DNA from 2 places in the Luteitalea sp. genome. Region 2 is predicted to be linked to the other one. Evidence: riboswitches for the same ligand, from Rfam matches in the RefSeq annotation. Region 2 holds a riboswitch; the other holds the start of a gene.
What was found. A riboswitch is a leader RNA that binds a small molecule or an ion and turns the genes downstream of it on or off. The one in region 2 is predicted to bind S-adenosylmethionine.

Region 1: linked by a shared signal. The riboswitch ahead of Q0C41_RS07540 (hypothetical protein) and the one ahead of Q0C41_RS20135 (hypothetical protein) in region 2 are both predicted to bind S-adenosylmethionine.

What each region holds. Positions count from the first base shown of each region.
Region 1 covers NZ_JALHPM010000025.1:30,118-36,302, reverse strand. The annotation lists gene Q0C41_RS07555 (AI-2E family transporter) at 1-293, shown strand, start outside; gene Q0C41_RS07550 (hypothetical protein) at 329-847, shown strand; gene Q0C41_RS07545 (hypothetical protein) at 810-2,231, opposite strand; gene Q0C41_RS07540 (hypothetical protein) at 2,282-2,491, opposite strand; SAM-I-IV-variant riboswitch at 2,544-2,665, opposite strand; gene Q0C41_RS07535 (hypothetical protein) at 2,750-3,250, opposite strand; gene Q0C41_RS07530 (porin) at 3,435-4,601, opposite strand; gene Q0C41_RS07525 (sugar phosphate isomerase/epimerase) at 4,794-5,714, shown strand; gene Q0C41_RS07520 (GNAT family N-acetyltransferase) at 5,769-6,185, shown strand, end outside.
Region 2 covers NZ_JALHPM010000115.1:3,634-9,818, reverse strand. The annotation lists gene ilvA (threonine ammonia-lyase, biosynthetic) at 1-1,396, opposite strand, end outside; gene Q0C41_RS20145 (HAD-IA family hydrolase) at 1,517-2,146, opposite strand; gene metK (methionine adenosyltransferase) at 2,341-3,450, opposite strand; gene Q0C41_RS20135 (hypothetical protein) at 3,587-3,880, opposite strand; SAM-I-IV-variant riboswitch at 3,939-4,070, opposite strand; gene dut (dUTP diphosphatase) at 4,105-4,557, shown strand; gene Q0C41_RS20125 (efflux RND transporter permease subunit) at 5,350-6,185, opposite strand, start outside.

The DNA.
Region 1 (6,185 bases), on a different contig from region 2:
TGCTGGCCCTGCTCGAGGGGCCGACCCAGGTGCTGTACGTCGGGATCCTGTACCTCGGGCTGCAGACGGTGGAGAGCTACACGCTCGAACCGTACGTGATGCGCAAGGCCGACGACCTGGCGCCCGCCCTGGTGATCGCCTGGCAGCTGTTCCTCGGCGTCACGCTCGGGACGCTCGGGCTCATCTTCGCCACCCCGCTCCTCGTGGTCGTGACGGTGCTGGTGCAGCGCTTCTACATCGAGGACGTGCTCGGCGATCGCCTCATCACCGACGCCGACGGCGCGTCGGGTTGACGGCCGGCGCGGGCTGCTGTCACGCTCCGGCCACCATGCTTCCGCTGACCGACATCGTGCAGGCACTCATCGCGGCCGACCCGCAGGGCGGCTGGCTGCGCCGGACCTTCGAGCAGCTCGAGGAGGTGCACTGGGGTGCGCTGCGCACGCCGGGCACCGTCATCGGCGGGGCGACCGCACGCGAGGTCCCGCTCGTCGACGGCCTGATGGTGCTGCCCTGCGTCGTCGAGACCGACACGCTGCTCATCGCCCTCGAAGACGCCAGGACCTCGTCGCTCCCGACCGGCACCGCCGCCGACCCGAAGCGCCACCACGTCTCGCGCGCCATCGAAGCCCTGCGCGTGCTGGCGAAGGCCCGCGCCGAGGCCCAGGGGCTGACCACCGACCCGCTCTTCGGCGTCATCGTCGTGGGCGGCCCCGAGGTGCCCGAGCCGCACCGCACGACCATCCTCGAAGGGCTGCCGCACATCGAGCGCGAGCAGGCCGAGGATCTGTACGCGAACTACTGGGGACGCCTCAGCCCCGAGGCGCTGGCGGCACTGACGACGGCGTAGGCGTGGCCTCCTCGGCCTGACGACCGGCCGCCGCGATGGCCACGAGCAGGAAGGCGATCACGAGGAAGTAGTAGTTGAGGAACGCCTTCTTGCCGAAGGCCGCGAGCAGGAAGCAGGTCACCCCCAGCGATGCCGCGAAGCCCGCCGGGGTGCGCGGGGCGCGCCACCACGCCAGCCCCAGCCCGAGCGCCCCGGCCGACAACGACACGGCGAGCGCGCCGTGCCGGTCGAGCGGCACCCCCAGTTCCAGCAGCGCGCGTGTGAAGCTGAGCGAGTCCAGCCGGAACGGCTCGCGCACCTGCAGCAGCACCGCCGACCGCATGAAGGCGTCCACGTCGAGCAGCGCGAGCGGCAAGGTGACGACCGCCGCCACTGCCAGCGCCTTCAGCAGGAAGGCGAGCAGGGGTCGCCACGCGGCACGCGCCTGCCAGCCGTCGCCGCCGATCGGCGTGCCGATCAGCATGGGCGCGAAGGCCAGCGCGACGGCCATGTGCTGCTTGGACGCCACCAGCAATCCGAGTGGCAGCCACGCCAGCGACGGTCGCCGCAGGGCCGTCGCCACCGTCAGGGCCAGCAGGGCGATCGGAAACGGCTCCGTCCAGCCCTGTTCCAGGTGGAAGATGACGCGGGGGGCGAGGATCAGGGCGGCGGCACACAACAGAGCGAGCGAGCCCTGCATCCACACCAGCAGCGCGGCGGCGAGCGCCAGCGCGGCCACCTCGCTGTAGCGGAGGTCCCCCAGCAGCGCGTGGCCGGGCCACGCGAGCAGCAGGCTGAGGGGCGGGTATGGAAAGCCGAACAGCACGCGCTGGCCCTCGCGCATGCCCGCCGCGTAGAACGCCTCGTTGTCGCGATAGATGTTCTCGAACGTGATCGCGTACGGGCTGTCGCCGGTGGCGAGCGCGGCAAACGCCTTCTCGTGCACGGGCATCACGTCGATGTGCGGCACGGGTGACTCGCGCACGGTCCACGCCCCGATCCACAGGCCGACGACGACCAGGACCACGGCGGCGCGGCGCCAGGCGGCACGGCCGTGCGGCGGGCGCACGGTGATGGCCGTGGCACAGGCCACGCCGACGACTACCAGGAGGTCGGGGTGCGCCCAGGGCCGCGGGTCGGCCATGTAGCGGGCCAGCGGTCGGCTGAGCAGCGCGACGGCACTGACGAGGACGCCGGCGGTGAGCAGCCCTCGGGTCGTCTCGTGGTCGCGCGGCGTGTCGAGCCCCCAGGGCCAGCGTGCACCGACGAGCCCGAGGACGGCGGCGACGAGCGACAGGCCGAGCCACGGCAGCGCCGGATGGTGGTAGAAGCCGTCCGAGAGCTGGAGCGTGAGGCTCAGGCCGATGGCGGCCACCGTGAGCCAGGGACGCGAGAGGGCACGCACCCGTGGAGCGTGACCCAGGCCAGTCCTTCAGGCAAGCTGAGCCTTACGCGTCAGTTGTCGCGGCTGAGCACGACCCAGCCACGCGCCACCAGTTCGTCGTCACCGGCCAGCGTGTCGAGGGCCCAGAGGGCGGGGGCGCGGACGATCGGGGCCGGACCGGGCACGTGCAGGGCGTGCGCCAGGACGGGCGGGCGGCTCGACAGACGGCGGCTCGAGCGGGTCGGTCGAACGAGGCGATCGGGGCGGGGATCAAGACACATGACGGCTCCTCGGTACAGCACGGGGTCCGGAGCAGCCGCCATGCCGTGAGGGCATGGAACACGCGCTTGCGACAGCACCTGCTGTCGCCACATCGATGCCGTCTGGCATCGGGGCACCCTGGCGTGTTCGCCGGGGTTGCCGGGCGCGTTGCCGCGCCACTCCGGATGTACGAGAGGGATCCTGCCATGCAGAACAGGCGCAGCCAAGGGCTGCGCCTGTCATGTGTCGAGCTATGACACAGCGGGGGCGAGCGCCACTCAGCGGCGCTTGGTGCCCCTGGTCTTGCGCGCGGCCTTGCGGGCCACGGTGACCTTCTTCGCGGCGGCCTTGCGCGCGACGCGAGCCGGCGCCTTTCTGGTGGCGGCCTTCTTCGCGACCTTCTTCGGGGCGGCCTTCTTCGTCGAGCGGGCCTTCACGGCCTTGCGCGACGCCTTGGCGGCCTTGCGACCGGGCGCCTTGGTCGCGGCCTTCTTCGCGGCGGCCTTGCCGGCCTTGCGATCGACCTTGGTGGCGGCCTTGCGGGCGGCCTTCTTCGGGCCGACCTTCTTCGCGGCCTTCTTCGTGGCCTTCTTCGCCGCAGGCTTCTTCGCCGCGGCCTTCGGGGCGGCGGCAGCCTTCTTCGCGGCCTTCTTCACGGCCTTGCGGCGGGCGGGCTTGCGGGCCGCCTTCGGCGCGGGCGCGGGGGTGGCGTCGGCCACCGGGGCCACTTCGGGGGCCGGCGTGGCGCCAGCGTCGATCGTCTCGTTCACGTCGTTCATCGTGCCTCCAATGCAATGCGCCCGCACGCGCGGGCTCGTCGTTCCTTCTCCGCAGTATCGGTACTGCGTAAGGAAATCTGCAGGATTGTGGCACGAGCATACCCGCAAACTTTTCGTCGAGCATCACAATCTCGTCGATCGTGCGTGGCGACATGGCCGTTGTCGCCGCGTGATCCGCGGGTGATCAGAAGGTGACTTCCCACTGCAGGCGCGTGCGTCTGTCGGTGGCACGCACGCCCGTCGGTGTGGTGAAACGCAGGCGGGAGATGTCGGCCGCGATCTTGTGGCGATGCCCGAGCACGTACCAGTTGACGCCCACGACCCGCTCGTCGTGGTGGTTGTCGGCGAGGGCATCGTGCGGGTCGATCCAGGCCGCGCGCGCGGCCAGCTCGAGTCGCGTCGGCAAACGCGCCCACACCGTGGAGGCGAGCACGCCGCCCTGCAGGTAGGCGCCACGGAGGGTGCGGCGATCACCGGCGGCGATGCGTCGCACCTCCTTGCGATGCACCTCGGCCTGTGCCGAGACGCCGCGCCACTTCAGCGCGACATCGCCGGCGTAGTGCCGGGTGCGGAAGCGATCGGGCGACCCCGCGGGAAACAGCGGCAGCGTCGCGCCGACGCCCGACCCCTGGTAGAACGCGGAGGCGCCTTCCGTGCGGGCGACGGTCGACCCGATGGCCAGCAGGAGCTCACGCGAGGCGTCGGGATCGCCCTGCCAGGACGGCAGTTCGCGACCCGCCCACGTCCACTCGTAGCGGCCGAGCCACACCGGGAGCGCCGGGCCGCCCTTCGCGTCCACGCTGCGAAAGGCCCCGAGGAAGTAGGTGCCGCCACGGGGACGCGTGCCACCGAGGCCACCCGACACCTCCACGCCCTGCTGTCGTCCGAGGGTGAACCAGCGGTCGAGGATGGATCGATCGACGAGCAGCTGGGCGCCGGAGGACTCGATGCGCTCACGGTTGAGCGCGGCCTTCCAGCGGCCCGCTCGCAGACGCAGCCACGGGCGCGCCTCCCACGTGACGCTGAGGTCGCGAATCCGCTCCTCGACGAAGTCGGCCTGGAACTGGTAGCGCAGGCGCGGCGAGAAGACGTGCCCGTTGACCCGCAGGCGCGATCGGAACACGCGATAGTCGTCGCCGACCTTCACCCCGACCTCGTCGGCGTCGGCGGGCACCACCGCGAACGGCGTGGTGAACCGGATCTGATTGCGGACGCCGACCACGGCCGTGAAATCACCATCGGGCGTCGCGACGCGGAGGCCCTCGGCGCCATAGGTCACCTGGCCCGCGGCCTGACTCGGCCCGAGGAGTGTCGCCATCAGGCCCGCCAGCAGCAGCAGTCGTCCACGCACGCCTTTCTACGTTTACACGAACGTCATACCGATCGGGAGTCGGGAGTCGGGAGTCGGGAGTCGGGAGTCGGGAGTCGGGAGTCGGGAGTCGGGAGTCGGGCACCGGGCACCGGAACGGGAAAGGGCGAAGGGTAGGGCCGGGCGTCGAAGCCGCGGGGCTATACTCCGGACGATCTCTTCCAAGGAGCGTCGATGAGACTCGTTCAATCCCTGCTGGTCGTGGCGGTGGCGTCCGCACTCGTGGGCGTCGGCACCATGACCCCGGAGACGTCGGTGGCCGCGGCTGGCGCCGGCCTGGTGCAACAAGGCCCGCTGTACAAGAACCCGATCGCCCTGCAGCTCTACAGCTTCCGGGACAGCTTCAAGGCCAACGGCGTGCCGGCCACGCTGGCCAAGATCAAGGGCATGGGCTTCACGCACGTGGAGCTGGCCGGCACCTACGGGCTCACCCGCGAGCAGTTCAAGGCGGAGCTCGGCAAGGCCGGCCTGACGCCCGTGTCGATGCACACGGACATCAAGCTGCTCGCCAGCCCGACCGACTCGGCGAAGCTGCTCGACGATGCGAAGTTCTACGGGGTGCAGTACATCGGCAACGCGTGGTTCCCGCACGAGGGCACGTTCGACGAGGCCGACGCGAAGGCCGCCATCGCCGCCTTCAACGCCGCCGGCACGCACGCCGCGGCGGCCGGCCTGCAGTTCTTCTACCACCCGCACGGCTTCGAGTTCGCCCCCGGCACCGCCACGCGGACGCTGTTCGACATGGTCCTGGCCCAGACCGATCCGAAGGCCGTGAAGTTCGAGCTCGACATCTTCTGGGCCCACCACGGCAGCGCCGATCCCGTGGCCCTGTTGAAGGCCCATCCCGATCGCTTCGTGCTGACGCACATGAAGGACATGAAGCCGGGCACGAAGAAGGACTGGACCGGCCACGCCCCCGACGACACGAGCGTCGCGCTCGGGTCGGGGGAAGTGAACGTCAAGGGCGTCGTGGAAGCGGCCCGTGGCACCGCGGTGCAGTGGCACATCATCGAGGAAGAGTCGCCGGAGCCGGACAAGAACGTCCCGGCCGGCCTCGCCTACCTCAAGTCGCTGGCGGCTGGTCCCGGGCGCTAGCCAGATGGGAGGGACGCCTCCGCCGTCGCCTGCGGCTCTGGCGGACAGGTCGCCGTGCGGGCCCTCCCTGCCAGCCACATGCCGTTTCCGCTTCGCCTGCACGAGCACCTGCCGCTGCGCACCGCGCGGCTGGTGCTCGTGCCCCTCGACCTCTCGCACCTCGATGCGCTGGCGGCGATGCTGGCCGACCCCGTCGTCATGCGGCACTTCCCGCGCGTGATGACCCGGGTCGAATCCGAGCAGTGGCTGCGCCGCACCATCGATCGCTATCAGCAGCACGGCACGGGCCTGCTCGCGGTGCTGCGCGCGGATGACCGCGGTGGCCGCCCGGAGTTCCTGGGCGACTGCGGACTGCAGGTGCGCGTCTTCGGCGGCGAGACGCACCTGGAGCTCGGCTATCACTTCACGCGCCAGGCCTGGGGCCACGGGTATGCGACCGAGGCCGCGCGCGCCTGCGTGACGCTCGGGCTG
Region 2 (6,185 bases):
CGCGACCGATGTCGGCGCCATGATTGCGATAGTGGAAGAGGCTGATGTTCCAGCGACCGCCGAGCGTGTCGAGGAACTGGAGCAGGGCGCCGGGTCGCTCGGGGAACTCGAACCGGCAGATGCGTTCGCGACCGACATCCCGCGATCGGCCGCCCACCATGTAGCGGATGTGCAGCTTGGCGAGTTCGCTCTGCGTCAGGTCGACCACGTGATAGCCGCCCTCCCGCAACTGCACCAGCACGTCATCGGCATCGGCGCGCGAGCGCGTGCCGACCCCCACGAAGATGTGCGCTTCGGCGCGCGTGCTCAGTCGGTAGTTGAACTCGGTGACGACCCGCGGGCCGAGAATGGTGCAGAACTGCCGGAACGCGCCCTTGCGCTCGGGAATGGTCACGGCGAAGAGGGCCTCGCGCTGCTCGCCGAGTTCGGCACGCTCCGCGACGAACCGCAGCCGATCGAAGTTCATGTTGGCGCCGGTCAGCACGGCGACCAGCGGCCCGCGCGGCGGCGTGGCCTGCGCCGCCACCCACGCCTTGAGGCCGGCCACCGACAGGGCGCCGGCCGGCTCCATGATGGTGCGGGTGTCGTCGAAGACGTCCTTGATCGCGGCACAGATCGCGTCGTTGTCGACCAGCACGATCTCGTCCACGGTCTCCGTGGCGATCGCGAACGTGTGCTCGCCGACCTCGCGCACGGCGACGCCGTCGGCAAACAGCCCGACGCGCTCGAGCACGACCCGATGGCCCGCGTCGAGGGAGCGCTTCATCGCGTCGGCATCGACGGGCTCGACGCCGATGATGCGCACCGAGGGCATGACGGCCTTGACGTACGCCGCGATGCCGGCGAGCAGACCGCCGCCGCCGACCGGGATGAAGATGGCGTCGAGGGCCCCGGGACGCTGGCGCACGATCTCGTCGCCGACGGTCCCCTGCCCCGCGATGACCAGCGGATCGTCGAACGGGTGGATGAACGTCTCTCCCGTCCGCGACGCCTCCTCGGAGGCGAACGCATACGCGTCGGCGTAGGTATCGCCGGCCAGCACCACTTCGGCGCCGCGATTGCGGACCGCATCGACCTTGATGTCCGGCGTCGTCCGCGGCATGACGATGCGGGCGCGCATGGCGAGGTGCTGGGCCGACATCGCCACGCCCTGCGCGTGGTTGCCGGCACTGGCGGCGATGACGCCCCTGGCCCGCTCGTCCGCCGTCAGGCGCGCCATGCGGTTGTAGGCGCCGCGAATCTTGAAACTGAACACCGGCTGCAGGTCTTCGCGCTTGAGCAGCACCGGCACGCCGAGTCGGGCCGACAGACGCGGAGCGCCATCGAGCGGGGTCTCGCGCGCGACATCGTAGACGCGGCTGGTGAGGATCTCCCGGAGGAGTGAGTCGAACGGCACAGGACGACTATAGCGGGAGTCGGGAACCGGGAACCGGGAACCGGGAACCGGGAACCGGGAGTCGGGAACCGGGGGACCGCTTGGGAGGGCCCGCTCGCCGAGCGGGCCGCTACCCCCCTGTCACTCGGCGAGCAACACGGCGTGGAGGTCCTTGACCGAACTCGCAATCGCGTCAGGACCCGCGGCACGCAGATCCTGTGCGGAGTGCACCCCCCAGGTCACCGCACACGTCCGCAGGCCTGCCGCGCGCCCGGCCGCGATGTCGGTGACGGCGTCGCCGATCATCCACGCCCCGGGACGGCCGACGCCGGCCAGCGCATGCGCGATGACGTCTGGCGCAGGCTTGTGCGGGAAGCCGTCGGTCCCCTGCACGTGATCGACACGGTCGACCAGGTCGAGCCGCTCCATCACGGTGCGCGCCAGCCATGTCGTCTTCGTCGTCGCCACGGCCAGGGCGTGGCCACGACCCCGCAGCCGCTCGAGAAGGTCGACGATGCCGGGGTAGGGGCGGGTGCGGTCGGCACAGCGTTCGGCGTAGTCGCGGCGATACTCGGCCACCAGCGTGTCGATGGCGTCGGCCGGGGCCCAGGGCGCGTACATGTCGCGCAGCGGCTTGCCGATCTGCGTGCGCACCGCCTCGGCACTGGGCGGATCGGCACCGATCACATGAAAGCTGCGGCAGAACGCGGCGCTGATGTCATCGAACGAGTCGACGAGCGTGCCATCCAGGTCGAAGACGATCGCGGTCACGAGGTCAGTGTAGCAACCGGGAGTCGGTGGGTAGGGCCGGTTCTCCGAACCGGCCGTCGGCGCCTGCTTCGATGAACTGCGTGGTGACGGCCCGCTCGGAGAGCGGGCCCTACCCAACCTGGGGCTGCGCCTTCAACGGTCAGCGCTTCCGCAATGAAAAAGGGCCGCTCGAGAGCGGCCCTTTTTCGTTCACCCTACGCTTCCCAGGGCAACCCGGGACGGCCGAAGTGGCCGTAGTTCGTCGTCTGCCGGTAGATGGGGCGCAGCAGGTCCAGCGTCTTGATGATGCCGGCCGGTCGCATGTCGAACGTCTTGCGGACGAAGTCCTCGGCGGCCTTGTTGTCGCCCGTGCCGAACGTCTCGACGAGCAGCGAGGTCGGCTGCGCGACGCCGATGGCGTAGGAGAACTGCACTTCACAGCGGTCGGCCAGCCCGGCCTTGACGACTTCGCGGGCCACGTAGCGACCGAAGTAGGCCGCGCTGCGGTCCACCTTGGACGGGTCCTTGCCCGAGAACGCGCCGCCGCCGTGCCGCGCCGCCCCGCCGTACGAATCGACGATGATCTTGCGGCCGGTGACGCCGGCATCGGCCGAGGGGCCGCCGTGCGAGAAGCTGCCCGAGGGATTGACCAGGAACAGGTCCTTCGCGGGCGTCCAGTCGCCGAGCACGCGCGGCGCGAGTTCCTCTATGACGTAGGCCTTGATGTCGTCCTGGCTGGCCTCGGCCACGTGCTGCGTCGACACGACCACGCGCTCGATGGCCACCGGCTTGCCGTCCTCGTAGCGCACCGACACCTGGCTCTTGCTGTCGGGACGAATCCAGCGATAGGCGCCGCCCTTCTTGCGATCCTCGGCGAGGCCGCGCGTGAGGCGGTGCGACAGCAGAATCGGCAGCGGCATGAGCTCGGGGCTCTCGTTGCTCGCATAGCCGAACATCAGGCCCTGATCGCCGGCGCCCTGCTCCTCGGCCGCCTTGTCGACGACGCTGGAGTTGATTTCCTTGGACTGCGCCGTGATCTTGAGGATGACCTGCACGCCGTCGGCGTTGAAGACCTCATCGGCCCAGTCGTAGCCGATCTCGCGAATCGCCTGGCGGGCGATCTTCTCGTAGTCGACGTCCTTCGCGCCGGTCGTCACTTCGCCGGCGAGGACCACGAGGTCTTCCTTGACGAGCGTTTCCACCGCCACCTTGGAGGTGGGATCCTGAGAGAGACAGGCGTCGAGCGCGGAGTCGGAGATGAAGTCGGCCACCTTGTCCGGGTGGCCCTCCGACACGGACTCCGACGTGAGAACGAAACGGGACATGCGGGGTTAATCCTTCGGGTGATGCAAGTACGTTGGGGCCGGAGCTTCGCCGTGCCAGCCGTTCACGTGCCCACGCTCGTGCCCTTCCGGGCCCGTCGGGGCTCGGGCGCACGAGGGTGGACGGGCGCCGGGCGGCTCAGCTCACGCGGCGCAGCACGCCTTCGGAACTGACGGTCGCCAGGATTTCGTCCCGGCGGCCCCGCGCCTCGGTCAGATCGTCCGTCTTGAGCGAATGGCGAATCCGCTCCTGACGCCAGCCGTCAATGATAACCGTGTAGGCAATCCACCAGAAGCGGCCATTGCGCCAGAGGTGATGATTCTCACCCAACCGCTGGAACCGGCGGTCGTCGGGCGACAGCGCCACCTGGAGAGACGGCCGACGCAGGGCCGGGACCGATGAGGACTCTGTGGGGGAGGCGGTCAAAATCACGTGTCTTCTCCTGAGCAACCAAGTGAAGACATTCGGAGGTTGCGGGGTGATCGCCCGCACGGACACTTTTGTTTGTTCGTCTCGAACCGCATCGCCGCGGTCGGCTGCCTGCGCCGACCGGGCTGGCACCTTGGGATGTCCGCCCCAGGTTGCCGGGCCCGCACTGTGCGGACCGCTCCGGATGTCGAGGAAGACGATAGCATTACATGTGGAGATACACAAGCGTGGATTTACAGAATGATTCCATAACGGTCGGGGTTCGGCACCTCGGCACCGCACAGACGCCCCAGTACCAGACCCCTGGGGCAGCGGCCTTCGACCTGGCCGCCGCCGAGACCGTGACGGTCGCGCCGGGGCGGCTGGCCCTCGTCCCGACGGGCCTGGTGTTCGCCGTTCCCGACGGGCACTTCCTCGCGATCGTCGCCAGGAGCAGCCTGCCCAAACGCGGCCTGCTGGTCGCCAATGGCCTCGGTGTGCTCGACAGCGACTACCGCGGCCCCGCCGACGAGGCCCGCGTGCTGGTGCTCAACTACACCGACGCGCCGGTGACGGTCGCCGCGGGCGACCGTATCGCCCAGGCGTTCGTGCTCCGGGTGCCCCGGGTGCAGTTCGTGCCCCTCGCCCACGACGCTGGCGCGGACTCCAGAGGCGGGTTCGGCTCGACCGGGGAGCGGTGAGACGGGGGGCTCGGGGCTCGGGGCTCGGGGCTCGGGGCTCAAAAGACAAGGCTCAAGGCTCAAGGCTCTGGGCTTGGGGCTTGGGGCTTGGGGCTTGGGGGCTGGCGTCAGCGCCGTGCTACCGGACGGATCCCGTGTGAGGTATCTGCTGAACACCCTGTTCATCCGGAGCGCAGTTGGACGACGGGTGTTGCGACGCAACCGTCGCTGGACTACCCGCGCTCGACGATGAGCCGCTGGCGGCCGCGATTCGGGCTCTGACGTCCGCCGCAGGTCCCGCGGCCACCGGTGGTGCGCGACGAACGCGACACCTGGCGAGCGGCGGCATGTGGACATCACGCTGCTGGGCCGGTTTCGGCAGGCCAGGCACCGGGCGCCTGGGGACCGGCAGCGCCACTGGCGGAGCGCGCGCGGGACGTGGCCATCGATGACCACGCGCGGCTCCCTTGCGTGGAGGTGCCAGCGCGTGACGAGTGACAACGGGCGCGACGGCGTGTCGCGCGTCTTCGCCGCGCACTGCCCGACCCTGGCGCTGCGGCACCTGTGGACGCGGCCGTCAACGCCTCGATCCAACGGGGAAGGCCGAGCGTGTCATCCAGACGCTGCAACGCGCGTGGGTGAACGCCCAGCCCCCAAACCGTCAGCCATTCCTCACGCGACCGCGCAACGCGGCGTGACGAATCCGCGTGCGCGCATCAACAGCCACGGCCGCGGGGCAGCCACGTCCCAGCCGCCGCGGGCACGACGCCCCGAGCCCTGAGCCCGTTCTACTGAGCCCTGAGCCTCGAGCCCCTACGACCCCACCCGCGTCGCCGCCGGCTGCGGCAGGTCGATCGGCTCGCTCGCGTGGCCGTGCGACGCCTTGTTGCCGCGGCGGAACAGCCCCAGCGAGAAGTCGCGCAGGCCGGCCATGATGTCGTACAGCGTCGGAATCACCAGCAGCGTCAGCAGCGTCGAGGTGATCACCCCGCCGATGACGGCGCGGCCGAGCGGCGCCCGGAAGTCGGCGCCTTCGCCGTGCCCGATGGCCACCGGGATCATGCCGGCCACCAGCGCGATGCTGGTCATCAGAATCGGCCGCAGTCGGACGCGGCCGGCCTCGATCAGCGCCTCGCGGCGGTCCATCCCCTGCTCCATCGACCACTTGGCGAAGTCGATGAGCAGGATGGCGTTCTTGGCCACGATGCCCATGAGCAGGATGACGCCGATCATGCTCATCAGATTGAGCGTGGTGTTGGTGAACAACAGCGCCAGCATCACGCCGATGAGCGACAGGGGCAGCGACACCATGATGGCCAGCGGGTCGAGGAACGACCCGAACTGCAGCACCAGCACGAAGTACATCAGCATGATCGCCAGGCCGAGCGCGGCGATGATGCCGCCGAAGACCTCCGCCTGGTCGGCCGACTCCCCGCCGGTCGACAACTCGTAGCCGGCCGGCAGCGGCACGTTGGCCGCGAGCCTGGGCATGATGTCGTTGAGCACTTCGTTCAGCGATCGCACCTCGGTGTTGGCCTCGATCTTGATGACCCGATCACGATTGAGGTGGTCGATCCGGGCCGGACCGATGTTGGTCTCCAGCCTGGCCACCTGACCGAGCGGCATCAGCACGGGCCCCTGCGGCCCCT